DNA from 3 places in the Salimicrobium salexigens genome. Region 1 is predicted to be linked to each of the others. Evidence: riboswitches for the same ligand, from Rfam matches in the RefSeq annotation. Region 1 holds a riboswitch; each other region holds the start of a gene.

Region 1 (9,748 bases):
AGCAGTAACCGAAGGGGATATAGCCATTGATGCTACTTGCGGAAACGGCCACGACACTCTTTTCCTGGCCAGTCTCACAAAAGAGTCCGGCCATGTGTACGGCTTTGATATCCAGAAGGACGCAATAGAAGCTACAGCTGCCAGACTGAAAGAGAATAACTCGGTTCATCAGGTGACTTTAAATGAAGCGTCTCACGCAGAAGCGCTGAAATACATACCGGAGGAGCGTCATCCGAATATCAGAGGGGCCATCTTTAACCTGGGGTTTCTGCCGGGAAGCGATAAAACCGTCGTTACTACCCCCGAGCACACCATTGAAGCCATTGATAATATCCTTTCAGTTATGGAAAAAGGCGGTCTCGTAGTCCTCGTCGTCTACCACGGTCATGAAGGTGGAAAAAAAGAGAAAGAAAAAGTGATGGAATACGCCGGAAATCTTGATCAGCGTTCGGTTCACGTACTCAAGTACGAATTTCTCAATCAGAAAAACAATGCACCTTTCATTGTAGCATTAGAAAAAGCCTGACCTTTGTGGTCAGGCTTTCAGTTTATGGTAAGCTTTAACATTCAGGTAGAAGAACCAGCTTCTTGTCCCGCTCTTATTCAGGAGGTATGGCACCATCGAAGAAGAGCCGGGAAGCTCCTTAACTTTCTCGTCGGCCAGATACATGCTCACGACACCTTCGCGGAGCATCTGATGAAAGTCGGCATCCGGAAGCTCCGCTATTTTACGATCTGTCTCCTCCATGAATTCTCCTATACGTTTTTTCAGCGCTTCGTTGGAAGGGTAATATGTACAGAAGTTCATCTCACCATCCGCTTCGTCTTCTGCCTGGTCAATGTAGTAATCAAGCAGTATGTGCATCCCCTGCATGTAAGGGAAGTAACAGTTTCTGACACGCCGGACCAGCTCTCTGTTCACCCGTTTCCCCGCAGCGTAAGCGACGAGCGTATATACTCCCATGGTAGAAGCGGTGCTGGCTGAAAAATCATACCACTGCATATCCGGCACCCTGGACATATTTCTCTGATGCCACTGTTGCATGCGCCCCACTCTCTCTTCTTCCTTCACGTGTTTATGCACCTGGAACTCTCCGTATAACGCACTGAGATCCGCCACGTCCAGCTGAACGAGGTGATAGAACGGAAAACGGCTCAGTACACCCTGGCAGGTGGAAACGAGTTCACTCAGGTATCCCCCGTCTTCCTTCTCTTCTCTGAATGCATAATAATCACGGTGTTCATAATCGGGATGAACCGCATCTTCCAGAGCAAAGTGGAGACTTTCGAAGTCTTTCGGGTCCAGGGATTCGCTCTGGTCACATAAATTATCCAGGTAATCACAGATGGTCTGGTATGCCACTACGAAAGTGACGGTTTCTTTCCACTGCGCTCCGGATAGCAGGGAGAAAAGCCCGCCTCCCTCACAGTGAAAAGCTTTTTTCTCTATACTGTCTGTTGCCTGAAATCTCAGTTCGGGATCCGGAATATCCGCCGCTCTCTCTTTCCAGGCCTCCAATTGACGGTAAACCTCCGGAAATATAAATCTGTACCCCTGATACATCAGGGCTATCGGTTGCTTCGGTGCCTGCTTTGCCAAAACTGGATCCTCCTCTTAACGGTGTATTTCTATAAAACTTAAAGCGTAACGGTAAACTTCTTCCCACTCCGGCTCATTGAACAGTTCATGATAAAGGCCCGGCCATTCTTTGTAAGCCTTCTCCGTCAAATTCTGTGCATCGAACCAGCGCTTCGTGTCTTCAGAGTTCACCATCTTGTCCTCTCCTGCCTGCATGAGGAGGAGGGGGACATCGCTGAACGGTTTGTCGCGAGCGACTTTGATAGCTCTTTGAAATTCTTTGTACCATCTTACAGATACTTTCTGCAAAATTTTGTCGTCCTTCCTGTCCTGCTCCCACACATTTTCATTTCTCGTAACTGTTTCGGGACGGTAGGGATATGATACGAGCAGAGATGGTGAAAGCCTGTCCATCACCTTGGCCATCGCCTCAAGCGGTTTACTTGCTCCATTCTTTATGCCGAGTGCCGGAGAGGATAAAATCACACCCTGGACCGGGAGCGATTTTTCCTGCAGCGCCCGGATAACGGCAAGCCCTCCCATGCTGTGACCAAGGAGAAAAACAGGGACCTCCACTTCCTTCGCATACTCCACCCATCCTTCAATGGTATCCAGGTACTGCCGGAAACTGCGGATATGGCCCCGATTGTCTATGTCGTCTCCCTGACCGGGGAGGTCTCCGACGACCACCGAGTATCCATCTGTCTGGAATTTCTCAGCCAGTGTCCTGTAGCGTCCCCCGTGCTCAAAAGCCCCGTGTACGACAACGATTACGGCTTTTGGCGTAACAGATATGTATTCTTTCAGCATCACTTGTACCTCCGTTTTCCTCTGATATACTTACTATAATATACAGTATAAGGAGGATGAAGATGATTTGCGAATATAAAGGTTACTATCCCGAAATTGCCGACACGGCTTACGTGGCTGAAGACACTGTCATAACCGGGGATGTGTCGATCGGGGAATATGCGAGTATCTGGTTCAAAACCGTAATCAGGGGCGACGTCGCTCCTGTCAGAATCGGAAATAATACAAATGTACAGGATCTCAGTCTCCTCCACCAGAGCCCGGGCATGCCGCTTACGCTGGAGGACGGAGTCACCATCGGGCATCAGGTTACGCTTCATTCCGCTACCATCAAAAAGAATGCCTTAGTCGGAATGGGATCGATTGTACTCGACGGCGCCGTCATCGGTGAAGAAGCTTTTCTCGGTGCCGGAAGTCTCGTTCCTCCGGGTAAAACGATACCTCCCCGCACTCTTGCCGTGGGACGCCCGGCTAAAGTAGTGAGAGATTTGACCGAGAAAGACTTCAAAGAACTGGATCGTATACGTAAGAGCTACGTGGAAAAAGGACAGTATTATAAAAACAGCGGAGAGAAATGATTCTTTGTTCTGGCCTCGGCCGTGTATTTTTCTTCTATTCTAATTTAACGGAATAAACAAAAATCCGAACGCTTTCGTTCGGATTTTTGTACGTGCGGCCTATCTATTCTTCTTTTATTTTAGCTCTCAGCAAATCCACTTTATCGACGTTTTCCCAGGGGAAATGATCCGCCGGGCGGCCGAAGTGACCGTACGCGGCCGTCTGTCGATAAATAGGACGTTTCAAATCGAGCATGCGGATAATCCCTGCCGGACGTAGATCGAAAAGTTCCCGCACAGCTTTCACGAGCCTGGCTTCCGTGACTTCCCCGGTACCGTCCGTATCGATGGAAATCGAGACCGGTTCGGCTACCCCGATGGCGTATGCGAGCTGGACTTCACACGTCTTCGCAAGACCGGCGGCAACAATATTTTTTGCAACGTAGCGGGCGGCGTAAGCAGCGGAGCGGTCCACTTTAGTGGAGTCCTTGCCGCTGAAGGCCCCTCCTCCGTGTCTGGCATAGCCGCCGTAAGTGTCAACGATGATTTTGCGTCCTGTCAACCCGGCGTCACCCTGAGGCCCGCCGATAACGAAACGGCCTGTAGGGTTAAGGATGTACTTCGTCTGGTCATCCATGAACTTCTCCGGGACGACCGGCACAATTACGTGCTTCATCAAATCTTCCTTAATCTGCCCAAGCGTAATCTCTTCGGCATGCTGCGTAGAGATGACCACCGTATCGACCCGGAGCGGGTTGTTGTTCTCGTCATATTCCACAGTCACCTGTGTCTTACCGTCCGGACGCAGGTAGGAGAGGGTCCCGTCTTTCCGCACGTCCGCCAGACGCTTGGACAACTGGTGAGCAAGCGAGATCGGCAAAGGCATCAGTTCATCCGTTTCATCTGTTGCGTATCCGAACATAAGACCCTGATCCCCGGCACCGATTGCGTCGATTTCCTCTTCGCTCATCTGTCCTTCTCTCGATTCCAGAGATTCATCCACTCCGCCCGCGATATCCGGGGACTGTTCATCAATAGCTGTAAGGACGGCACAGGTATCGGCATCGAATCCGAACTTCGCCCTCGTGTACCCGATATCTTTAATTGTCTGCCTTACGACCTGCGGGATATCCACATATGTCGTCGTACTGATTTCCCCGGAGACAAGTACAAGTCCTGTGGTAACCATTGTCTCACAGGCCACCCGGGCATTCGGGTCTTCCTTCAGTATTTCATCAAGAATTGCATCGGAAATTTGGTCACATATCTTATCGGGATGCCCTTCCGTAACCGATTCAGATGTGAACAACCGGCGATTTGCTGCCATGTTACATGATTCCTCCTTAAACTCTGATTACGGCACTCTTACCAGCATCATACTTTAATATACTGCATTCTGTTTCCGAATTCCGGCCCCTGTTTTCACGGGTTGAAAACCGGAATCAGTTCCATTCCTTCATTAACCATGCATGGAAAACAGGAAGGTCCTTCAGGAAACGTTTATACTATTAAGAGAAATTTTGATTTCCTTCATTAAAAAAGAAAAACCTTTCCTTCATCGTATGAGGAAAGGGATGATTTCCTTCCGCTCTTATCGTCCAAGAGAGTACTCTTGCGTCAGGTTAGCACCATATCAAAAGAAGGTTGCCGGGTTTCCTCGGGCCTGTCCCTCCACCGACTCTGGATAAGAGAGTTACCGTTCGCATTTTATCATACCAAATCAGCTATGATTGTCAATTAGATGGAGCAGCTTCCGTCTTTACAATCGTGGATTCCCACTCTGTATCTGTTATTAGCGATAAATCGATAAACCGGAACTCCGACCGCCCTCGCAGTCCGAAACTCCATCAGCTTTCCGGCGAAGCGAAGCAGCGGCGACTCCTTACATATATAGGTGATCGCGTCATACCCTACATGTTCGTTGCGCGAAGGATCATATAAATGTAATTGTTCACGAATTTGTCCTTCTTTTTCAGCGGGAAGAGAAGTATACTCGGTAAGCTTCTGCAGCGACAGCCAGAGCAGTCGATTTTCCCGGTCCAGGAGGCTCACCCACTTTTTCGTTTTAAGGCACAAAGGACATGCTGCATCGTACAGAACGATCGATTTCTTCAACCTTTTCACCTTCCTTTTCTCCAGATTATACAGCAGCTGCAGATGATTTTAAAAAAATGAATTGCAGTATGGACTATTAATGACAATGTGTTATACTATTTACAAATAATCGCTTACATGCGGAATTTCAGGGAAAGGCGGGTTTTTAAAATGATTCATGCCAGAAGCGACCGTTCAAGCATCGAGGAGCTGCTTGAGGAAGAAGGAACACAAGTACAGCTTTCTGTTCCGGACCTTACGAAAAACATACTCAACAGGAATGAAGGAACACTGACCGATACCGGAGCTGTAAAGGCAGAAACCGGAGCATATACAGGACGGTCCCCGAACGATAAATTCATTGTAAAAGACGATGAAACTGCCGAAAAGGTCGACTGGGGCAAAGTGAACCAGCCGATGCAGGAAGAAACATTCCTTCACCTTTACCACAAAGTGATCGGATATCTGAAAGACCTCCCTGAACGTTTCGTATTCCAGGGTTACGCAGGCGCCGATGAAGACTACCGTCTGCCAATCCGTGTGATTACAGAATACGCCTGGCACAATATGTTCGCAAGGCAGATGTTCATAAGACCCGGGAGTGAAGAGGAACCTCTTCACGAAAATGCGTTCACAGTGCTCTCTGCACCGGGGCTGAAAGCCGACCCGGAGACAGACGGAACCAATTCCGAAGTGTTCGTAACGGTATCATTCAAACATAGAATAGTACTGATCGGCGGCACGCAGTATGCCGGAGAGATCAAGAAGTCGATCTTCTCCGTGATGAACTATCTCCTGCCGAAACAGGACGTATTGCCGATGCACTGCTCCGCTAACGTGAACGCGGAGGGAGAAACCGCTCTCTTCTTCGGACTCTCCGGTACAGGAAAAACGACTCTTTCCGCCGACCCTTCCCGTTACCTTATCGGTGACGATGAACACGGCTGGTCCGATAGAGGTGTATTCAATATGGAAGGCGGCTGTTATGCCAAAACTAAAGACCTTTCTATTGAAACGGAACCTGATATTTACAGAGCCATCAGATTCGGCGCGGTACTCGAAAACGTAGCTGTAAACCCGGGTACGGGGAAACCGGATTTCACCGACACTTCCCTGACGGAAAATACGCGTGTCGCTTACCCGCTTGATCATATCGACAACGCTCTTGAGGAAAGTAAATCCGGACATCCCGATAAAATAATCTTTTTGACAGCTGATGCTACCGGAGTTCTTCCGCCTATCAGCAAACTTACGAAAGAACAGGCGATGTATCACTTCCTGAGCGGGTATACGAGTAAACTCGCAGGGACAGAGCGGGGCGTCACCACGCCCGAAGCTACGTTTTCCGCCTGCTTCGGCGCACCGTTCCTCCCGTTACCGCCTTCCGTCTACGCGAAGATGCTGGGTGAGAAAATCGACGAGTTCAACACAGACGTCTACCTCGTCAACACCGGCTGGACCGGCGGAGCTTACGGGACAGGTAAGAGAATGAAACTGTCCTATACGAGACGTATGGTGGATGCTGCATTGAACGGAGAATTCAAAAACACGGAAATGTACCAGGACCCTGTCTTCGGCCTTAACATTCCTCTTCACTGTGACGGTGTTCCGGAGGAAGTCATGATTCCGCGTAATGCCTGGGAAGACAAAAGTGATTACGATACGCAGGCAGAGAGCCTGGCTGCCAAGTTCCATGAGAACTTCAAGAAATTCGCTTATGCTGACGAAACGATTGCAGCAGCCGGACCGATCAAACGTTAATACTGTCATACAGACAACAAGCATGCAGAGAAACGCTCCATTTCTCTGCATGCTTATTTTTATCGATTTTCTAACAAAAAAGCTGCCGAGAATTTCTCGACAGCCCGGGGAGTCCCCTGGTAGTTACACATCTCACGCTACACCGTTCCAATTCTTTCCAGACAGCACGGGAGCACTTTATCTTTCATCATAAAACTGTACTCTTTCTGTCTCGGCAAAGCTTCCGGAAGCTGCTCGAGCAGTACCGGACCGTTCGTTTCGAAATAATGGGCTTCTTCCCGCAACTGTAAAACCTCTGCAAAATAAACGTTTTTGATGATCGTGCCACCTTTACCTTTGACGAAGTATTGACCGACGTAACGCAGCTGATCGACGATGCCTCCCGTTTCTTCTTTCACTTCCCTGACAGCAGCTTCCGAGGCGGTCTCCTCCTCTTCCACTTTCCCGCCGGGGAACTCCAGACCACGTTCCTTGTGTTCGGTCAGCAGCCATTTTCCACGGTATTGGCAAATCACCCATACGTGCTTCGGTTCGCTTGAAAAAGGGTGGTCCTTAAAAGATAATTTCACAGGATTATTATAATAATCATAGAACTCTTGCATATGGTATCAACTGCCTTTTCCAAAACACTCTTTTTACTCTAATTAAATCGTACCATATGAAGGGAAAATTACAAATGTTTCATTTCTTCTTTTTTCCACCGGCCGTACCGGAAATCATTGCAGCATCTTCCGGAAGAAACTATTTCTTCATGTTCTCCATCTGTTTCAGATGGGGACATACTTTACAGAACGTACTGTCTTCGTGAAGCCGGTAGGAGAGGCAGCAGCATTTCCTTTCCCTAGCCCCTGAAGGCAATAAGGGCTGAGACTCGAAGTAAGTGAAAGGGTTTTTCTGTTCACCGAACGGTTCTCCGTCCAGTTCATCGATGATATATCGAAAGTCTTTCCTTTTCTCTGCCAGTTCCTCTCCTTCATACCATTCAGGAAGTTTGCGTTCATAAAACCAGTACAGATAAATGGCTGTATTTTCCCATAATACCTTCTTTGAAATACGCGTAGTCTTATGAATGTGGAAAAGAACGGGCTGAAGGAAATCCCTGAATAAGTGCCGCATATTTTCAACTATCCACTCTTCCCTGTCTTCTCCCGGGACGGATACCGTTTTATCCCTGAGATGGAATTTAGGGAACCATTTCGGGTTCTCATCGATACGGATGTACTCCACATTCCCGGGGGAAACGTCAGGGAATTTATCAAACACCGTCATCATTACAATCGGCACCGTAACAGCGTAATATCCGAACCTTTTCCCGAGCAGGGAACCGGTAGTAAGAAACGACTGTGAATCAAGATACAGATGCAGGTCATTCAAAACATGTTCGATTCCTTCGCGGGATAACAAATCGGTTGCACGAACCGTTTCCAAAACCGGTTCCTGCAAATGTTGATCCGTAAAAAAGCGAAAATGCTCATTCAAAAACTGTTCTTCTTCTCTCGTAATCATTTCTTCACTCATATTCCTCACCTCTTCTATTCACTTACAAGTGTAGAAATTACTTACAGGTGTGTCAATGATTTTGATAATCATTTTCAGTATCGTTGAAACCATCTGTCTTTCGTAACACTTTCCATATACCCGAAATCCGGTTCGACTCCTATCCCGGGACCTTCGGGCACGCGTATGAAACCACCCTCAAGGCTTATGGGATCTTTTATAATATCTTTCTCAAAATATCGGTCGGATCCGGATAAGTCACCGGGCAGAGTGAAATTGGGCAGGGAAGCCAGCGCAAGACTATGGGCTTTCCCGATGCCGGTCTCCACCATACCTCCGCACCAGAGAGGCATGTCTTCTTTTACTGCCCGGTCATGAATTTGCAGGGCTTCGGACCATCCGCCCACCCGGCTCAGTTTTACGTTGAGTATCCGGCAGGCCTTGAATTCCATCGCCTGGACAGCATCTTCAAAGCTCCGGATCGACTCATCGAGACATATCGGCGTGTTCATTTTCTTCTGTAAATGGCAGTGCTTCCGGAAGTCTCCGGATCGAAACGGCTGTTCAATCATCAGAAGCTTGAATTCATCAAGAGGAAGCAGTTCGTCCGGGGACTCGTACGCACCATTCCCGTCAATCATAAGCGGAAACGAGGCGTCCTCTTCCCTCAGCGCCTGCAGCTGCTCTTTTTCCCGCCCCCGCTCAACTTTCACCTTTGCCCGTTGGAAACCTGCCTGCTTCAGAGTACGGAGCTCTTTTTTCGGGTCACCGGAGAGACTGATCACTCCCCCGGCGGCAACTTCCTTTCTCGTCCCCCCGATATACTCGGATAAACTCCTGCCTTCTCTTTTGGCTTTCAGGTCGAACAGGGCCTGCTCGATACCGGCTTTCGCCATAGGGTGCCCCTGTACGGTCCTGAATATCCTGGGTGCGTCTGTCTCATTCAGGGAAGGGAGCAGGAAATCTTTCGCTATATGCCAGGCCGTCGTTACGGTCTCTTCCGTATAAAAGGGGCTCGGAAAAGCGGCAATTTCGCCGTACCCTCTTTCCCCCTTGTCATCTTCCACTTCCACGATAATCACTTCACGCGAACCGATCGCTCCGTGTGCCGTAGTGAAAGGGGCTTTCATGGGTACCTCCACCCTGTGAAGGACGGCTTTATTCAATTTCATCGCACTCCCCCGCTTTCACCATTTCCGTAAGCTTATACTTCAGCACTTTATTCGAAGCGTTTCGAGGGAGCTCGGCCACCCTGTATACATATGCCGGATGCTTATAACGCGCCAGGTGTCTTTCGCAGTATTGCAGTATCTCATCCCTTTTTATATCTTTCCCGGTGAGAAAAGCCGCGGGAACCTCACCCCATTTCTCATCTTTCATGCCGGTGACAGCCGCCCCCGACACTCCGGGCACCTGCACGAGTACGTTCTCGATCTCTGCCGGATAAATA
Region 2 (9,748 bases), on a different contig from region 1:
CTGTTTCCTCCTTTACTCACTAACCTGTACCTGTTTACTGTTTCTCCTGATATGTATACATTTAAACCTTTTCCTCCTGAAAGCAGGAGAGCGGCCAGATAGAGAGACCGCTCCTGTAAAGTCAGGAAGCGCGAAGTGTCTGTGCCGGAGAGTTTCTCATAATTCTGAGAGAAACGGGGTGCAATACCACCATCAGCACAGTGTTTAAAAGCGCTGTCGGGAGTACTACAGTCAGGAATATGGCTATAAAGCCTGCATCCATTAAACCGATAACGAACAGAATCAACCCCAGGAAAATGGAGCCGCTGACAATCGTTCCGACAGCCGTAAGAACAGCTGCTTTGATGCGTTCCTGTTTGAAGTTACGCATGGCGAGAACGAGCACAAATACAATCATACCTGTGACGGGTTTTTCAATAAGGTTTGCGATCTGTCCGCCCGGTGCGGTGGTGGTTAATGCAGAGACGATTCCTGTAGCTGTGGAAAGCACAAGAACGTAAGATACTTTGGGGAACATAATAATCCCCAAAAACATCATGGCAAGCAGCATATCCGGCCTCATTCCGAAAAATATCGGCGGCATGACTGCATGCAGTACAGCCCCTATTCCTATAAACAACGACAGCAACACCAGTACACGAGTATTCATCTAATCTCTCCTCTTCTAAGCTTTTCTGATTTCACTCCAACCGTACCCTCGTGGTCGATTGCGAATGTGTTATAAGTATAACAAAAGTCCCGTACAGTTTCTAAGAAATCTTTTCAGCAATCGTCTGCGACAGTTCCTGAAGCTGTTCCGGAGTGTAGGAATTACTGTTGTCCGTCCATTTGACTCCGAAACCGTCTCCATTTTCGTACCTTGGAAGAACGTGGATGTGTAAGTGAAATACAGACTGATAGGCTGCTTCGTCGTTATTATTTACGATGTTCACCCCATCCGCATCAAAAGCGGATTTAACGGCCGTGGCGATTTTCGGTATTCGTGCAAACACATTGGAGGCTACTTGCGGGTGAGTTTCGTAGATGTTTTTAGTATGCTGTTTTGGAATGACGAGCGTATGACCTTTGGTGACCTGACTAATGTCTAAAAAGGCATAAACTTCTTCGTCTTCATATACTTTGGCTGATGGAATTTCTCCGTTGATAATTTTGCAGAAAATACAATCTGTCATAAATATTCCCTCCTTGATGGGTATTGTACCATAGCAGGACGCAAGAACTGTAATAGGAAAGCCAACTATGGTACTATTTTTTAAAGGAAGGGACCACTACATACGAAAAGAGGGAGTCAGATTGGAATCACTATTACATATCGAAAATTTATTTGGGGGCTATACCCGGAAAAACGTTCTGCACGGCATTTCTCTTCAGGTGAATTCCGGTGAAATAGTTGGTCTTATCGGATTGAACGGCGCCGGGAAAAGTACGACCATCAAGCACGTTATCGGAATGATGGAGGCGAAAAAAGGAAGTGTTTCCATAAACAGTACGTCTTTCAGGGAGAACCCCGAAAGCTATCGTCAACAGCTTGCCTATATCCCCGAGATGCCTATTCTGTACGATGAACTTACGCTGGAAGAGCACCTGCGCCTGACTGCCCGTGCGTATCACATTGATGAACAGACTTTTAACAGCAGAGTCCCCCCTCTCTTAAAAGAATTTCATATGGAAAAAAGGCTTCACTGGTTTCCTGTTCACTTCTCCAAGGGGATGCGTCAGAAAGTCATGATTATGTGTGCTTTTCTGATCGAACCCGCTTTATATATCGTAGATGAGCCGTTTGTAGGGCTCGACCCGCTCGGCATCCAGTCTTATCTGGAATGGATGGAAGAAATGAAGGAGAACGGGGCCGGGGTTCTTATGTCGACTCATATACTCGCCACTGCAGAGAAATACTGTGACCGCTTTGTCATTCTTCATGAAGGAGAAATCAGAGCAGACGGGACACTGGAAGAACTTCGCACATTCTTTTCCATGCCGCGGGCTTCCCTCGACGATATATATGTACGATTGACGAAGGACGATTCCCATGATTAACGCCAGACGTTTCTGGAAAGAGCGGATGAGGGAACACACGAAAGAACTGAGCCGGTATACGCGCTATATTTTTAACGGTCATATTGCGGTAGTGATGTTTTTTCTTCTTTCGGCCGGTGCATACTTTTATCAGCAGTGGCTGCAGACCGTTCCGGAAGATTTCCCCGCCGGACTGATTGTAGCTCTGGTTTTCGCCAGCATTACATCCTACAGTCCGGTACGTACAATGATCAAAGAACCGGACCTGGTTTTTCTTCTGCCGGCGGAGTTCGAGTTGAAGGATTATTTCCGTTTCAGTCTTTACTATAGTTATGTGGTGCAGCTTTACGTAATTTTTCTTGCGGGGGCTGCGCTCGGACCTTTGTATTTTACCGTGTATCCTGAACTGGGTACGGATCACTACCTCGCCATCATTCTGCTTATGCTTGTCGTGAAGGCGGGAGTAATGCAGTCCAACTGGTGGATGCTGCAGGAACGTCAGCCTTCTATACGTATCGGCTATCAGGCGGCGGCGTGGATAGTTTCAGCCGCCCTGTTTTACTCTGCGGCCGTTGGTGCCCTCTTGTTTGTCGTTCCGGGTCTTGTGCTCTTGAGCGGGCTTGTAGTATATGCCTGGAGAGTATCGAAGCAGAAAGCCGGGCTTGCCTGGGATCTTCTGCTGGAAAAAGACCAGGGACGGATGAGAGTGTTCTACAGGCTGGCTAATATGTTCACAGACGTTCCGCATCTGAAAAGCCGGGTGAAACGAAGGCGTCTTATCGTAAAACTTTTGACCGCCCGCATTCCTTTTTCCGGAGATACAACGTACACTTACCTGTACCGAATTACTTTTGCAAGATCCGGCGATTACAGCGGGATGTACATTCGTCTGGCTGCTATAGGTGCTCTTGCTGTATGGTTCGTTCCTAATATGATGATAAGTGTAATTATCGGTGTCCTGTTTCTTTATTTGAGCGGATTCCAGATGATGACGTTGTGGCAGCATCATCGGACTATCGCCTGGCTGGATATTTATCCGGTCTCCTTTGAACAGAGAAAAGAAGAATTGATACGTTTCCTGAGACAGCTTCTTTTCTTCCAGACACTCATTTTCGTCGTGGTATTTGCTGTGCAGATGATGTGGGCGGGAGCCCTTTTGATGGCGTTCGGAGGTATTTTTTTCAGTCGGTTATTTACGGAAACCTTTGTAAGGAAACGACTGAATTGAAAAATAATTAAAAAAATATTGACGAATGCTGCGTTCGTCTATATAATTGGTGAAAATCAAATGAATATTAATGGACTCTTATCCAGAGAGGTGGAGGGACTGGCCCTTTGAAACCTCGGCAACCATTGTTTAAAAGCGAACTGGTGCCAATTCCAGCAAAGCCTGTGCTTTGAAAAGATGAGAGGACGATAGTACACAAATGTGTAGAAATCGGCCTCTTTTCAGGAGGTCGATTTTTTTATGGGAGGGATGCCACTATGGTACACGAGAGAGCGACAATACTGACGCAGGCCGGAAACAGGACGGACCCCGGTACCGGCGCAGTAAGCACTCCGGTTTATTTTTCCACAAGTTATGCCCATCACGGGCTCGGGGAATCCACCGGTTTTGATTACACAAGGACGGCTAACCCCACGCGCTCTGTTTTGGAGAAAACACTTCAGGAACTCGAAAAGGGAGACGGGGCTTTTGCCTGCAGTTCCGGAATGGCAGCTATCCATACAGTTTTCGGTCTGTTCCGCTCGGGGGAGGAGGTGATCGTTTCACGTGATTTGTACGGCGGGACCTACCGGCTGTTTGAAGAAGTTCTTGCCCGGTACGGGATAACTTTTCGTTATGCAGACCTCACGAATGATGCGGCACTGGAGAGTGAAATGAGGGAAAGGACAAAAGCCGTATTTTTCGAGACTCCGGCCAATCCTTTGATGAAGGAGGTGGACATTTCGAAATGCGCTGCTGTCTGCAGAAAATACGGTGTAAGGCTAATAGTGGATAACACGTTTTATTCACCTCTCCTTCAGAATCCTCTGGAAGAAGGGGCGGACATCGTTATCCACAGCGGTACGAAGTATCTTGGAGGTCATAATGACGTCCTGGCGGGGGCGATCATAACGAAAGGGGAGGAGCTCACCCGCACTGTCCAGAACCTTCATAACGGGATTGGTGCGACACTGTCGGCGATGGATTCCTGGCTTTTACTGAGAGGGATGAAAACGCTCCACATACGTATGAAACAGCACGAGGAGAATGCGGAAACAATTGTTGATTATCTGAAGAGCCGTGAAGAGGTCCGGGAAGTCCTGTATCCGGGACGGGGCGGGATGCTTTCTTTCCGTTTAACAAGAGAAGAACAGGTGCCGGTTTTTCTGAAGACCTTAAATATCATTACGTTTGCTGAAAGTCTTGGAGGGGTGGAGAGTTTCATTACTTATCCTGCAACTCAGACGCATGCGGATATTCCGGAGGAGACGAGGGTGAAATATGGAGTGGATAGTTGTCTTCTCCGCTTCTCCGTAGGCATTGAAGATAAAAATGACCTGATGGATGACCTGGGCGCAGCGCTTTTGGAGTCTGTTCGAAAAAGTGCATAACTGCCCTGATACGCAAACCATTATAAAAAGGAGCGAGGTATATGACTAAAAGAAGTCTTAAGCAGCGGCTGGAAGAAGGTCCGGTGATTGCCGGGGAAGGTTACCTGTTTGAATTGGAGAGGAGAGGATATCTTCAGGCGGGTTCTTTCGTGCCGGAAGTAGCCCTTAAGAATCCGGAAGCTTTGAAACAGACGTACCGGGATTATATGCTTGCAGGTTCCGATGTAGTGTTAGCTTTTACCTACAACGCCCACCGGGAGAAGATGAGAATCATAGGCAAAGAGGAACTGCTTGAACCGCTGAACCGGAACGCAATCCGTCTGGCTAAAGAAGTGGCGCGAGAACATCCGGAGGAAGAAGCGCTCGTGGCCGGGAACATTTCGAATACGAATATCTTTGATCCGGAAAATGAAGATAGTAAAGTTCAAGTCCGGGAAATGTTCCGGGAAATGGTCGGATGGTGTAAAGAAGAAGGGGTGGATTTTGTGAACGGGGAAACGTTCTACTACCACGAAGAAGCTCTTATTGCTCTGGAGGAGATCAGACGGGTTGAACTCCCGGCTGTCATAACCCTCGGTCTTATGGGGGAAAACATACTGCGTGACGGCTACACCGTGGAGGATTCCTGCGCCTCTCTTGAAGAGAACGGAGCACTGGTCGTAGGTATGAACTGTTTTCGCGGTCCTGATACTATGCAGCCCTACGTAGAGAAAATAAGACGAAAAGTGAACGGATATGTAGGGGCACTGCCGATTCCGTACCGTACGACGGAAGACAATCCCACATTTTTTAATCTTCCGGATGGCGGATGCAGTTGCACTCTCCCGACGGAAACGACTTTTCCGACTTCGCTCGACCCGCTCTATCATAACCGGTATGAACTTGCGGCATGGGCGGAAAAAGCGAAAAATGACGGAGTTAATTATATCGGTCTATGTTGCGGAAGTTCTCCTGCTATGCTCCGCTCTGTTGCGGAAGCGGCCGGTGTGGAGACGGTACACTCCATTTATTCACCCGATATGCATAAACATTTTCTGTTCGGAGAAGAGGAAAGCCTGAATGAATCAAACCTGGCCTACAGGACGAAAGCATAAGCAAAGCCCCGGCAAGGAGGTATACTCTGCCGGGGCTTGTAGTTTGTTTGAAAACGGTGCGGGGAAAGATAGTAAAGAAGTAAGAAGTAGGAGGAAAAGAAATTGTTATTTAGAGGCACACATTTCAAAAATCCCACCAGAACATCCATTATTTTAATAATAGCAGGGTTTATCCTCATAGGAGGAGGGTTCTTCTCTTTCGTTTCCCTCGGTGAAGATGTTCTTGAAGGGGAAAAGTTCGCATTGGATCGCATAGTAAATAATTTTGTGGATACCATCAATCCACCGTGGCTCACAGAAACGATGGGATACATAACCGAAGCAGGGTCCGTATGGATTTTGTCAGCACTGTCGGTCATCGTAATAAGTTATCTTCTGTTTATTTCGAATAAAAGTAAATGGGTGGCACTTTTTTTTGCGGTCAATATGATAGGAATAAGCGCTCTTACGAAAGGTTTGAAGTTATTGTTTGAGCGCCAGCGTCCGGAAGTGATCGAGGCATATGACGGGGTCGGATACAGCTTCCCGAGCGGACACTCTACAGGTGCCTTCGCTTTCTACGGATTTATGATTTATCTCGTTACAGTAAGCAGGTTCACTTCTAAAGTGAAGTGGACCGTGAATATACTGCTTGCATTATTCGGTACTACGGTGGCTCTCAGCCGCATTTTTATAGGGGTCCATTATTTCACCGACGTTCTGGCGGGAATAGCTGTCGGAACGGCCTGGCTGCTCGTCTCCATCGCTGCTCTTGAAATTATGCTGTTCAAAAAAAGAAGAGAGACGGGCAAATAAATAGAAAAATTCCCCGGGCCAGGGCGGCCGGGGAAGCAGGTCTATATGAAAAATTTATGATTCAGCTGCTATATTTATGCTGGTAACTGAGAAATACCTGGAGAAGGGTTTTGGCCCCATGAAGCATAGCCCGTTCATCAAAGTCGAATTTAGGATGATGGTGGGGGAAGTCGTGTTCGGGCAGTTTAGCTCCTGTGAAATAGAAGGCTCCGGGCTTCTTCTGTAAATAATAGGAGAAATCCTCACCGGCCATGGAGGGGTCCACTTCACGGGTTGAGAGAGAGGAATCTGCATGCGGCGCTTCTTTAAGAACCAGGTCAGCCTCATTTTCATGATTGATAACAGGAGGATAGCCGATATTGTAGGAGAAATGGTAGTCGGCGCCTGCCGCCTCACATATCCCTCTCGTAATACGTTCCATCTCTTCCCTGATGGTTTCCTGTACCTCGGGCTCAAACGTTCGTACGGTACCGGAAAGCTCGGCCTGATCGGCGATTATATTGAAGGCTTTGCCGGCTTGAATGGTCCCTACGGTAACTACGGCAGTCTTTAACGGATCGATTCTCCTGGCGACTACCTGCTGGAGAGAAGCTACAATGTCGGAGGCGATGACGATAGCATCTTTCGTCTGGTGAGGCTGGGCGCCGTGGCCGCCTTTTCCTTTAATTTTAATTTCAAAAGCATCGGCGCCAGCCATAAACGGACCCCGGGCCGTTTCGATTGTCCCGTATTCCGTATTTGTCCAGAGATGAGTACCGAAAACGGCGTCTACGTGGTCGAGGGCGCCTGTTTCAAGCAAAGGTTTCGCTCCCCCTGGAGTAATCTCTTCAGCGGGCTGATGTACGAGAACCATAGTGCCGGGAAGTTCCTCCTTATATTTCCACACCGCTTCTGCGAGACCGAGCAGCTCAGCCGTGTGACCGTCATGTCCGCACGCATGCATCACTCCGTCGTTTCTGGAGCGGTAAGGCAGGTGGGTGTTCTCTTCCTGGATCGGGAGGGCGTCAAAATCGGCCCGCAGTGCCACGGTTCTGCCGGGCCGTCCCCCCTGTATCGTGGCTATCACTCCGTTGCCGCCTACATTTTTTTGGAAAGGGATACCGAGTGCTTCGTATGTATCAGCTATATATGCAGCTGTTTCCGTCTCCTGGAAAGAAAGTTCAGGATACTGATGCAGGTACCTGCGTGTTTCCACCATTTTTTCATAGAGGGTTTCTACTTCTTTAAACATGGACTCGGACATTATCTTTCCCTCCTTTTACTCTTTACTATATCATCGTTGTCAGAAGAAAGAAAAAAAGCGGACGGGTAGTCCGCTTTTCGATTATAACGCCAGTCACTCCGGTTATTCGTGCAGTCGGGAGTCCTGAAGCAGACGATCGATTTCTTCCATGTGACCGGTTTCATCGGAAATCAGGTCATCGAGTTTTACAGAGAGTTCGGTAAGATTCAATTCATCGGCCTGTTTCTTTCTTTGTTCGTAACGTTTGATAGTGGCTTCCTCCGAATCACGTGCGGCTACAAGCATCTCTTTAACACGTGTTTCCTGAGGAACCTCCGCTACAGTAGTCGTCGGCGTTCCGCCGAGAGTTGCTATTTTTTCTGCGAGATATAAGGCGTGCCCCTGCTCGTCAGCAATTTCTCCTTCGAAGAACGGTTTCAGTACTGAACGATACAAACCCGAAACCACGGCAGCGTTATTCGTATACATAACAGAAGCTGCGTATTCATGGGAAAGATCTTCATTTAAGCCTTCGATTAATTCTTTCATTTTCTGATCCATAAGACGACCATCCTTTCTTTGGACATAAATATCTTCTCTTTATTTGTATTCCCGCATCGGTCTTGCTTAAACGAACAGATGATGGCGATTTCGTGAATTTTTATTCTATATTTTCAATTCGTTACATTCCCTTGTATAATACTTAAAGAGAGGATGAGGCGAAGTATGAAGAGGTCAGATTTGATGTTTGTGGCCTGGGCGACGGCCCTTACCGCTACGCTCGGAAGTTTGTTCTATTCGGAATTTCTTGGTTATACGCCGTGCGAGTGGTGCTGGTATCAGCGTATTTTAATGTACCCCCTCGTCATCATATATGGTGTCGCTTTACTTAAAAATGAAAAAAACACCGCTTTACCGGGACTGATTTTGAGTGGTGCGGGGGTTCTTGTGTCCACGTATCATTATTCGGTTCAGAAAGTTCCGGCTCTAAAGACTCCGGGCGGAAGCTGCGGGACGGTCCCCTGTACGGTCGAGTACGTCAATTATTTAGGTTTCATTACGATTCCTTTTCTGGCCGGTACAGCTTTTATCATAATTTTCATAAGCCATTTATTACTATTACGGCAGAAGGAGCAGTGACGATGAAAAAGAAGATGATTATATTCGCAGCTGTACTTGTGGTACTGATTGCGGCACTGGCATTGATTGTCAGTTTGCAGAACTCGGAAAAAGCAGAAGGTAACCCTTATAACAAGGACGAAAGTGAATTGCAGCAGTCCACGATCGATCAGCTGGAGAATCCGAACTACGGCAACCAGATCCTTCCTGATGAACTTTCCGGGAAAGTGGAGTCGGGAGAGGAAGTAACTGTATATTTCTACAGTCCTGAATGTGTATATTGTCAGAACACAACACCGTACCTGGTGCCTCTTACAGAAGAGATGGGTGTGGATATGAAGAAGATGAACGTACTTGAATTCCCTGAGCAGAGACATAAGTATGGAATCGAAGGAACACCTACGGTCGTACATTTCGAAAACGGGGAAGAACAGGATCGTATCGTCGGTCAGCAGCCGGAAGAGAACTTCAGGGATTTCTTCGAAAACAACGTTAAAGGAGACTAAGAAAAAAGTGAGCGGGCTCTCCGCTCACTTTCTTTATAGCATGACAGTTCTTTGAAAATGTCAGCGGCCTCTGTTATGTCAATCTTCCGGATTCACCATGCGGTAGTGCATGATATAAGCATCGCCATCGATAAAGGACGGCTTCTGTTTATGTTCCGGGCCCGATTTCTTATGGGCCTGTTCGAAAGATTGGGAGTTCCTCCAGTTATCAAAGCTTTCTTTATCACGCCATTGCGTGAATACGACATAGGTTTTCCCCTGTTTAGGGCGAAGAATACGGATGGCCTGAAACCCGTCCATCCCTTCAACGTTCCCTTTCCGGTTTTTGAAGCGGTCTTCAAATGTAGCGCGTCCTTCTTCGGATACAGGGATATTGTTGGTCACTACGAAACCGTTAT
Region 3 (9,748 bases), on a different contig from region 1:
TCCCAGCCTTTTCTTTTCTTATTTTCGAGAGGTGGAACGTGAGTAAGGACGAACAGATTATCTTTCCCATCCGGGGCCTGGGTTTCATCCGATCTGGCCGACACACCTATATAGACAGTCGGGTCTTCGGCCGGCTTCCCTTTATCGAAAATTTCCTTGAATTCCTTCTCGGGGTAGTCGGAGAAGAAGAAATTGTGGTGTTCGAGCTGTTCGAACTTTTTGTTCGTCCCCAGTAATAATACAAGTCCTGAAACTGTCGGTTCATATTTTTTCTCGAGCTGTTTCGCTTCTTTCTTCCCTTTCTTCGTGCCGTCCAGGTAACGGTACGTAGGAATCGCCTCCAGGTTGGAGACGACGACATCCGCTTCCATCGTACCGCTGGCAGTAGCCACACCGGTCACTTCTTCTCCTTTTGTCACTATATGAGAGACAGGTGTCTCAAGATGAACGTCTATTTTCAGTTCTTCCATCACTTTTCCCATTGCTTCCGCAATCTGATACATGCCTCCTTCGACATAATGGATGCCGAGCCCCAGCTGCACATACGCCAGCTGGTTCAAAATTGCGGGTGCGGAGTAGGGATTGGAACCGACATACATCACGAGGAAATTGAATAACTGCTCCAGATGCTTGTTGTCCAGATGCTCCTGGTTCGCTTTAGCCACCGTCTTCATGGGGTCCATCTGCATGAGTTCTTTGAAGGAGTGATGTTTCCTGAGATCACTGAGACCCGAGATACTGTATTTATAGAAACTCTTCAGGCACAGGTCATACATATCCTGACTGTACGATAAGAAGCTTGTCAGTGAACTGTTCGGGCGATCCGTCACTTTGGACATCTCCTGAAGCATCGTAGGCAAATCACCCGTTACGTCAAGCTGTTTGCCATCTTCAAAAAAAGTCCGCCACTGAGGTTCGACCCTTTTGATAGTTATGTAATCGTGTATATCACGATGCACGCTTTCGAACAGCTGCTCGAGGACCCAGGGCATGGTGAGGATGGAAGGACCCGTGTCAAAAGTGAATCCTTTCCCGGATCTCTGGTTCAGTTTTCCACCGATATTTTCGTTTTTCTCGAGAACCGTTACATCATAACCGTCCGCCTTCAATCGTATAGCTGCCGACATACCGCCTAGACCTGCTCCTACTACTACCGCTTTCTGATTCGCCATACTTAGCACCTCCATATTAATAAAGAAAAGGGATCAGCCGATATCTTATCCTGCACCACTGCGCGTACTCATCTCCGTACTGTCTCGTAAGCATCGCCTCTTCCAGTTTAATTCTGTATATAAGACTTGCGGCTATAAGAACGCTTCCCACGAGAAGTCCGAATAGACTGCCGTTACTGAGCGCAAAACCGATGACAATGCTTAACAGTCCGGTGTATAGCGGATGACGCAATATGCGATACGGGCCGCTGCTGACCAGATAATCACCTTCTCTTACGCTTACGTTCCTTGTGAACTGTTCTTTCAAATGCATAATACCCGAAAGACGCAGCGTTACGCCGGCTCCGTAAAAAAAGAGACCCGTCCATTTCACTGCCGGGACGTCCACTTTCCACATATCCACTCCAAGAATCACTGCCACTGCTACGAGCATGGCTGAAAAGATATACCAGAAAGATACTTTCTCCGATTGCCGGGACGCGGGCGAGGAGTAAACGAGGAACTCCATCAGCCACACCAGGGAGACAGCTCCAAACAACAATTCGATCATGGCCCACGCTCCTGACTGTATCCGGTTCCTTCCCGTTTCCCTAAAGCGGGCAGATACAAACCTTTCCTTTGCAACAATAGAAATACCTACGTATATTCATACAGGAAAGGGGACATCCATATGGCACTGCTTTATTCACTGGGCATTATTTTAACCGTGCTGGCGACTTTCTTCATCATTTTTAAAAAGCTCACAAAAATAAGCTATATCGTTTTTTCTGTAATTTTAATATTTTATCTCCTGCTGCTCGTACTCAGCCCCTGGTTTCTTTTGTGAAATAAATATACCAAAGAAAAAGCGAGCCGTTTGAACGGGCTCGCCTAGCGGTTGCGGGAGCGGTTGATCGCTTCCCGGATGTGATACAGTTCCGCAAACATTGCTGCAGCAAATACAAGAAGCATACTGAGCAGTACGGAAATGATGAAAATGGATCCATCCAGATCAAATCCCAGTACTCCTGCAAAACCGATTAATCCACCTATAATAAGACCTATTGATGCGAATAGAACGATTTTTTGAAACGTCAGCGAATAAAACATGACTTCACCCCATTTTGTAAACTGGACTCTTACCTATCCTTTCCCCTAAATGTCCAGATGCAAAACCGGTGCTTTTCTTCTTAATCCGGCAGAAATATACTTTTTTTCGAGCCCAGGCGCAGTATGCAGGCCTATGACTTGCCTGCAGCCGCCCTGTCCGTCGCCTTCTCAATCGATTCATCCAGGTCATTGATGATATCCTTGACCGATTCGATTCCTACGGACAAACGAATCAGTTCTTCTGTCACTCCGCTTGCCGCCAGTTCTTCTGCGGACAGCTGCTGATGCGTAGTAGACGCTGGGTGTATGATCAGAGACTTCGCATCCCCTACGTTCGCAACATGAGACCAGAGAGAGACGTTATCGATCAGCTTTCTTCCGGCCTCTCTTCCTCCTTTGATACCGAAGTTAACGATAGCTCCGTAGCCGACTTGCAAATACTTATCGGCAAGTTCATGTGCCGGGTGACCCTCAAGACCCGGGTAGGAGACCCATTCCACGTCCGGGTGCGCCTGCAGATGCTTAGCCACTTTCAGGGAATTTTCAGCATGACGTTCAATGCGTAAAGACAGTGTCTCCAGCCCCTGAATCAGAAGGAAAGCATTTTGAGGACTGAGGCACGCCCCCATATCCCTAAGGAGCTGCACCCGGAATTTAGTGGCAAATGCCACCTCCCCGAGGTCTCTCGAATAAACGAGACCGTTGTAGCTGTCGTCCGGCTCTGTAAAGCCCGGAAACTTTCCGTTCGCCCAGTCGAAGGTACCCCCGTCCACGACTACTCCGGCAATAGCTGTACCGTGACCGCCGATCCATTTGGTTGCCGAGTGAACGACGATATCCGCGCCCCACTGCAGCGGTTTGCACTGGACCGGACTCGCGAACGTATTGTCAATAATTAGCGGTACACCCTCTTCGTGGGCAATTTCAGACACTTGCTCAATATCAAGCACGTGCAGGCTCGGGTTACCGATCGTCTCCGCAAATACCGCCTTCGTTTTATCCGTAATCGCCTTTTTGAAGTTCACGGGATCTTCCGGATCGACGAATTTCACGTCAATACCGTAACGAGGTAACGTTTTTGCAAATAAGTTATACGTTCCTCCGTACAGGTTACCTGCCGCCACGATTTCGTCTCCTGCTCCGGCAACGTTCAGTATTGAGTATGCAATGGCGGACATTCCGGAGGCAGTAGCCACAGCAGCCGTACCGCCTTCAAGAAGGGCAATTCTTTTCTCAAAAACATCTACGGTCGGGTTGCCGATTCTTGAATAAATATTTCCGGGCTCCTCCAGGCCAAACAGGTTCCTGGCGTGCTCGGTATCATCGAATACGTAGGACGTCGTCTGATAGATCGGTACGGCTCTCGAACCCGTTGCCGGATCCACTTCCTGTCCCCCGTGCAGGGCAAGCGTGTCCAGATCGTAATTTCCAAATTGTTCAGTCATAAAAAATCCCTCCTGTATAATGTATGGCAGAGGGTCTGAGTGAAGAGATATAAACAAAAAACCCCTTCGATAAGAAGAGGTTTACGTTAAATATACTTACATCCTCCCCTTATCTCTCAGACCTCTAAGATCTGTAGGAATTGGCACCTTTTCAAACCGATGTTTGAAGGTTGCCGGGCTTCGCAGGGCCTAGTCCCTCAGCCGCTCTTGATAAGAGTCGCTATTCAATTAAATGGTATGCTTTGCATTATATACGGAAGCATCCGAAAAAGTCAATAATTTTTAGAAAATTCTTATTTAGAGGCTTCGATTGCCTGTTCCAACTGAGCGGAGATATCGTCCGAACTTTCGATTCCGACAGAGACCCGGACAATGTGGTCGTCGATTCCGAATCTTTCTTTATCTTTATCGGAAAGGGTACGATGAGACGTACGTGAAGGAACAGAAACGGTCGTTTCAACTCCGGCAAGACTCGGCACAATCTTGATCCAGCCGAGCGTCCGGTAGAAGGTGTTCATATCTATAGATTTATTCAGTGCTATCGTAACGATGGCGCCGTTACCTTCTGCCGATACGTTTTTCGGGTAATAAACTTTCTCCACATCTGCATTTCTCTGCATGGCATCTGCAAGAGCCTGGGCGTTCCGGGACTGTTTTTCCATACGGATTCCTAACGTTTTCGTACCGCGATACGTCAGCCATGCTTCAAACGGACTCAGGTTAGAGCCGAGGGAGACAATTTTTCGGCGTGCTTTCTCTACGAGCTCTCTTTCTCCTGTAAGCACTCCTGCTGTCGCATCACTGTGACCGCCGAGATACTTCGTGGCGCTGTGGACGACGAGGTCGGCGCCCTGCTGTAAAGGCCTCAGCAGATAAGGTGTGGCAAACGTATTATCTATCATAATTTTCAAATCATTTTTACCGGCGATTTCCTGAAGAACTGTCATATCCTCCACCCGGAGGAACGGGTTCGTCACTGATTCTGAATAAAGCAATTTCGTGTTCGGGCGTATTTCCCCTTTTATGCTTTTCTGGTCACGGAAAGATGTGAGCGTTACTTCAATGCCGAGAGAAGGCAATTCATGAGAGAGAAGGTTGTGCGTCCCGCCATACACATCCTCAGCAGCTACGATATGATCGCCGGGCTTTACGACGGAAAGAATTCCCGCAAATATCGCTGCCATGCCCGAAGCTGCTGCAACTCCCGCGCTTCCTTCTTCAAGAGCAGCAACACCCTCGGCCAGCTCTTCCGGATTCGGGTTTCTTTCCCTGGAATAAAGGTAGGATGTCTCTCCTTCATAATACTTCTCCAGATCATCCAGGTCCTTGAACGTAAAGGCCGAAGTCTGATAAATAGGCGTCGCCTTACTGTGGACCGCAGCCGTCTGGTCAGCTTTATGATGAACAACTTTAGTGAAAAATGATGAATCTCTCATGAATAAACCCCTCCGCTTATCGTTTCGTAACAGTATATCTGCACATCGAACAGGTGTAAAGAAAAGTGGAAACTTCCGTTTAGAAGCGCTGGCGTAAGCAGGAGGCTTACTTTTCGGGTGCCCTATCCCGAAAATAAGGGTACTGCTTAGGACATGAGCTTCTGGAAGTTGCAGCTGGACAAAGAAAAGCGGAAGCGTCCGATTAGAAATGAAGGCACAAGCAGACCGGTCACGTGAAAGACGACCTTTCCTTTCACTGGTCCGAGCTGCTTGTGACATGAATTTCTGGACGCTGCAGCTGGATCATGAAAAGCGGAAACTTCCGTTTAGAAGCGCTGGCCTAAGCAGGGGGAGGAGGGCGTGTGGAGAAAAAGTGAAAGTTCTCAATTTGTTCATTGTACATCGCCACGCGAGTAGTTACACTAATAAAAGATACATACGGAAAGGAGCTTCACCCTCGTTGAAAAAACTATGGATTCTTATATTATTCACTTTGTTTCTTGCAGCATGCGGCCAAAAAGAACTTGAGGACCCGGTGGACTGGGAAACCGGGAGTTTTGAAGCCACTACCCAGGCCAAGGAGTCCTTCAGTATGGAAAGTATGGAAGGGAAAGTATGGATTGCCGATTTCGTATTCACCTCCTGTAACACTGTCTGTCCGCCTATGACGAGAAATATGGCACAGCTTCAGAAGAAGATGGAAGAAGAAGGGGTGGACGTGGAATTCGTCTCCTTCAGTATCGACCCGACCGTCGATGATCCGAAAAAGTTGAAGTCCTTCGGTAAAGAGCAGGGAGTGGATTTCTCTAACTGGACCTTCGTCACCGGTTACGATCAGCAGACCATTGAATCTTTCGCCAAAGATAGTTTCCATATTATCGTAGATAAGCCGGAAGGTCAGGACCAGGTGACACACGGCACCCAGTTCTTTCTTGTAGATGAAAAAGGCACGATTAAGAAATATTATGACGGGGTACAGGACGTGCCTTATGAACAAATTGTAGAAGATGCAAAAATAGTGAAAAACTAAAAAAGGGAAGCGCCTGTGGAGCGCTTCTCTTTACTCTGTCAATTCAGAACTGAATCTATGAAGTTGCGCAGGGAACGGAGGAAGTCCTGAACGGCTGTCTTAATGTTATTCCAGAACCCTTCGTCATTGATAAGATCCTGGAACCCACTGGCCAAGTCATCGAGCTGACTCTGCATTTCATCGAAATTTATATTCAGATTTCGCATCTGGTCAAACAAATCGGTCAACCTTTTTCTGTCCTCCGGGCTGAGCTCGATCTGCAGCGAGTCAAGCTGCGTTTCTACAATCTGCTCCACCTCTTCCCGGGTGGCAGGGTTCTGCTCGGCAATAGCTTTTTTGATTTCCGTAAGCAGACTGCTGATTTCATCCTTACTTATTCCTTCTTTCTCCCCGATGGAAGTGGCTACATCCAGTTCTTCGCTTGCCACCTGCATCCGGTCTTTATCGAGAGAAGCACCTTTCGCATCGTACGCTTTGTAAATGCCTGTCAGTGCCGAATGGCCACTCACAGCGACTGATGAAGCTACAAGCACCTCAGCGTTTTCCACTCCCGCCGTCAGCAGGGCGTTTTCATACATCTCCCGGGTAACTTCTGTAATGTTGTCGGGACTCACAATATCAACATTCAGCCCGCCGCTGTCCTGATGAATGATTTTTACCGAGGAGTACATGTTGGAGTTGGGATTGCCGCCGATATATTCAGCTATATCCTGGCCTGTCACTGTAAATTCGTCCAGCTGCTCATGTTTCGAAGTCTCCAGCAGGTCACTGACGTCCGACCTCTGGCTTTCAGATAAGGCATCTCCGTACACTACAATAGGCAGACCGAGTTTCTCATTAATACTGTTGGAATTCGAAGCCTGTACAGAAACGGCGGCAGAAAGGAACATCACCAGCGCAACGCCCGTAAGCAGCCAGTATTTCATTAGTTTCATCGTTAATCTTCTCCTTAAAAAAATGTAATAGACCTATACTTATTATAACCGAACTGAATGAATAACAGTAATATAAATCCAACACGAAAGGATTGTCTTCGATGATTAAAACGATCGGCCTTTACTTATTTGCAGGTGCGCTATTCTCCGCAGGAATTCTTCACTTTATTTATGACAGCGGATTTGCGGCGATGATCCCCGAGTTTCTCCCTTTCCGCTACGAGCTCGTTTATATTACAGGAATTACGGAATGGCTGCTCTCCCTTCTGCTTATTTTCCCTCATACGAGAAAAGCGGCGGGACTCGCAACAGCCGTATTCCTCGTCGTAGTTCTGCCGGCTAACATTTACGCAGCCATCCAGCAGGTGCCAGCCCCGTGGACGGAAAACACCAGTCTCACTGCTCTCTGGCTGCGCCCGCTTTTCCAGCCTCTCCTTATATGGTGGGTCATATACGTAACGAAAGATTCTCCGTGGCGCCGTACGTACGATACACTGGAGAAAAACGTCGAAAGAGAGTAAGCGCGAACAAAAGAGGGCCTCCGCAGGCCCTCTTTTATTTTATGAACAGCTATACATTTCTGGCGAGCATGCTGATGACAGCATCGTCCATCGGCGGATTATGAAGACCTGCCCTTACATCTCTGTAATATTTTTCGAACGGCTGACGCCTGGAGAGGCCGCGGCCTCCGGTGATTCTCATAGCGAGATCCACCACTTCCTGGGCGGCATTGGTGACCGCCAGCTTCACGGCCCCTAATTCCTCCGCCCATTCGTTTCTCCGCTCCGGATATTCATCCCATTTTCTTGCTGTATCATAGAGAAAACTGTGAGCCTGCAGAAGTTTCCACTCCATCGTACCGAGTTTGTCCTGAATATGAGGCACTTCGCTGATTGGGGTATCGAGACTGTTCGGCTGAAAATTTTTCGCAAATTCCACAGCTTCGTTCCGGGCTCCTACAGCGATTCCGAGATAACAGGCCGGTATGTGAAGCAGCCAACCTTTCGGTACGGGAGGCTTCGAGGACTTCGTTTCCACCAGAGCGTCCACCGGAAGCATCACATCTTTCATCAGCAGATCGTCGCTCTCCGTACCTCTCATACCGAGTGTGTCCCATGTTTTCTCGACGGACACGCCCGCTGTCTGTTTCGGGATAAGGAACCAGCCTATCGTATCGATGTCTTCCACATAAGAAGAAACAAGATAATAATCAAGATGATCGGCAAGAGAAGCGAACGTTTTCCTTCCGGTCAGTATATAACTGTTCTCTTCCCTTCTGGCCGTAGTCTCCGGCATGCCGCCACGCGTCGGGCTTCCGGTAGCCGGTTCGGAGGCGATACGGTTGAGTACTTTCTGTTCCCCGGCCACTTCTTTCATTAACCGGTCCAGCCTTTCTTCCTGCCACGGTCTTTCATCACGCAGTTCCATCATGACTCCCATGTGCCAGCCGATGGAAAGAGCGACAGAACCGTCCCCTTCGGCGATCTTCTCCTGCATCAGCAAAAATTCGTACAAAGTTATGTTTTCTCCTCCCAGGTTCTGTATCAGAGGCAGAGAAGGGTACTGTTCCTCTTTGATTTTGTCCATGACCTCGTCCGGAAAGGAAGCATTTTCGTCCGCTTCTTCGGCATGTGCATAAGCCGTTTCTTTAATTCGTTCCGCTTTTTCGATGAGACTAGCCTGTCTTTCTGTAAATACCCATTTCGTAAGCACTATATCTGTCTCCTCTCCTTTTTCGTGTATTCATAAACCGAAACCTATCCAAGTAAAGACGCTCGTGATGAGCGTCTTTATTTCCCCTCTGAGAGCTTGTATACTTTTTCCACTTCCACACCTATGTTACGCAAATCGTGAATCAATTCATCCAGTTTTTTCACCGTTGCCTCACCTCATCCAAAAAAAGTATGACCGTGACCTCTCTACTGTGTATACGAAAAGCAGACCTGAACGTTTCAAATTTACCTTTATTTTCTTTCCCTCTTCTTCTGCTGTTAAATCTTTTTTTCGGAAAAAAGACGATTTTTTTGAAACTAAAGGTCGTATTTATCGTTTCCGACAGCAAATTTGTTATAACGTCTCTGAAACCAGTGGAACAGGTGGGAAACGATAACCTTCAGAATGGCATATCCCGGAATGGCCAGTATAATTCCGATAATACCGAACAGATGGCCGGCAGTGAGCAAAACAAAAATGATGGTGACAGGGTGGACGTGGAGCCGTTTTCCCATGATCTGCGGAGAAATGAACTTGCCTTCCAAAAGCTGCACCACGGTCCATACGAGCACAAGCTTTATAAGCATGAACGGGGAAGTCACGAGCGCAATAATGAGTGCGGGAGTGATCGCGATCGTAGGGCCGAGATAGGGAACGACACTCGTCACGCTGGCGATACCCGCAAGAACTACCGGGTAATCGATGCCAATGATCAGAAATCCGACGTACAGCATGAGACCGATACAGAAGCTGACGATAATCTGCCCCTGGATATAGGCAGCCAGCTGCCGATCGATGTCCCGGAACATCTCTTTCATTTCCGGCCGTGTACGTGGCGGAAGAATGCGCAGCATCGCACCCGGAAGCTTATGGTCATCCTTGAGCAGGTAAAACAGAATGAAAGGCAGTGTAATGATAGCGATGACTA

Evidence for each region. A riboswitch is a leader RNA that binds a small molecule or an ion and turns the genes downstream of it on or off. The one in region 1 is predicted to bind S-adenosylmethionine.
Region 2: linked by a shared signal. The riboswitch ahead of BW931_RS00465 (aminotransferase class I/II-fold pyridoxal phosphate-dependent enzyme) and the one ahead of metK (methionine adenosyltransferase) in region 1 are both predicted to bind S-adenosylmethionine.
Region 3: linked by a shared signal. The riboswitch ahead of BW931_RS09690 (O-acetylhomoserine aminocarboxypropyltransferase/cysteine synthase family protein) and the one ahead of metK (methionine adenosyltransferase) in region 1 are both predicted to bind S-adenosylmethionine.

The regions. Positions count from the first base shown of each region.
Region 1 is NZ_FTOK01000004.1:251,039-260,786, reverse strand. It holds gene BW931_RS06950 (tRNA 5-(aminomethyl)-2-thiouridylate-methyltransferase MnmM) at 1-526, shown strand, start outside; gene BW931_RS06945 (tetraprenyl-beta-curcumene synthase family protein) at 536-1,600, opposite strand; gene BW931_RS06940 (alpha/beta hydrolase) at 1,616-2,389, opposite strand; gene BW931_RS06935 (gamma carbonic anhydrase) at 2,452-2,967, shown strand; gene metK (methionine adenosyltransferase) at 3,071-4,273, opposite strand; SAM riboswitch class I at 4,535-4,637, opposite strand; gene BW931_RS06925 (thiol-disulfide oxidoreductase DCC family protein) at 4,684-5,061, opposite strand; gene pckA (phosphoenolpyruvate carboxykinase (ATP)) at 5,212-6,801, shown strand; gene ytkD (RNA deprotection pyrophosphohydrolase) at 6,939-7,403, opposite strand; gene BW931_RS06910 (IucA/IucC family C-terminal-domain containing protein) at 7,543-8,319, opposite strand; gene menC (o-succinylbenzoate synthase) at 8,394-9,470, opposite strand; gene BW931_RS06900 (o-succinylbenzoate--CoA ligase) at 9,457-9,748, opposite strand, start outside.
Region 2 is NZ_FTOK01000001.1:76,368-86,115, forward strand. It holds gene BW931_RS00445 (tryptophan transporter) at 122-649, opposite strand; gene BW931_RS00450 (HIT family protein) at 750-1,172, opposite strand; gene BW931_RS00455 (ABC transporter ATP-binding protein) at 1,294-2,037, shown strand; gene BW931_RS00460 (ABC transporter permease) at 2,030-3,244, shown strand; SAM riboswitch class I at 3,320-3,428, shown strand; gene BW931_RS00465 (aminotransferase class I/II-fold pyridoxal phosphate-dependent enzyme) at 3,502-4,614, shown strand; gene BW931_RS00470 (homocysteine S-methyltransferase family protein) at 4,656-5,708, shown strand; gene BW931_RS00475 (phosphatase PAP2 family protein) at 5,811-6,503, shown strand; gene BW931_RS00480 (M20 family metallopeptidase) at 6,565-7,746, opposite strand; gene BW931_RS00485 (ferritin-like domain-containing protein) at 7,849-8,286, opposite strand; gene BW931_RS00490 (disulfide oxidoreductase) at 8,452-8,865, shown strand; gene BW931_RS00495 (thioredoxin family protein) at 8,868-9,350, shown strand; gene BW931_RS00500 (antibiotic biosynthesis monooxygenase family protein) at 9,429-9,748, opposite strand, start outside.
Region 3 is NZ_FTOK01000007.1:49,232-58,979, forward strand. It holds gene BW931_RS09675 (phytoene desaturase family protein) at 1-1,172, opposite strand, end outside; gene BW931_RS09680 (methyltransferase family protein) at 1,189-1,722, opposite strand; gene BW931_RS13540 (hypothetical protein) at 1,843-1,998, shown strand; gene BW931_RS09685 (hypothetical protein) at 2,043-2,261, opposite strand; gene BW931_RS09690 (O-acetylhomoserine aminocarboxypropyltransferase/cysteine synthase family protein) at 2,393-3,706, opposite strand; SAM riboswitch class I at 3,813-3,923, opposite strand; gene BW931_RS09695 (trans-sulfuration enzyme family protein) at 4,000-5,142, opposite strand; gene BW931_RS09700 (SCO family protein) at 5,603-6,172, shown strand; gene BW931_RS09705 (DUF1002 domain-containing protein) at 6,211-7,107, opposite strand; gene BW931_RS09710 (DoxX family protein) at 7,209-7,628, shown strand; gene BW931_RS09715 (acyl-CoA dehydrogenase family protein) at 7,678-8,820, opposite strand; gene BW931_RS09720 (AI-2E family transporter) at 9,138-9,748, opposite strand, start outside.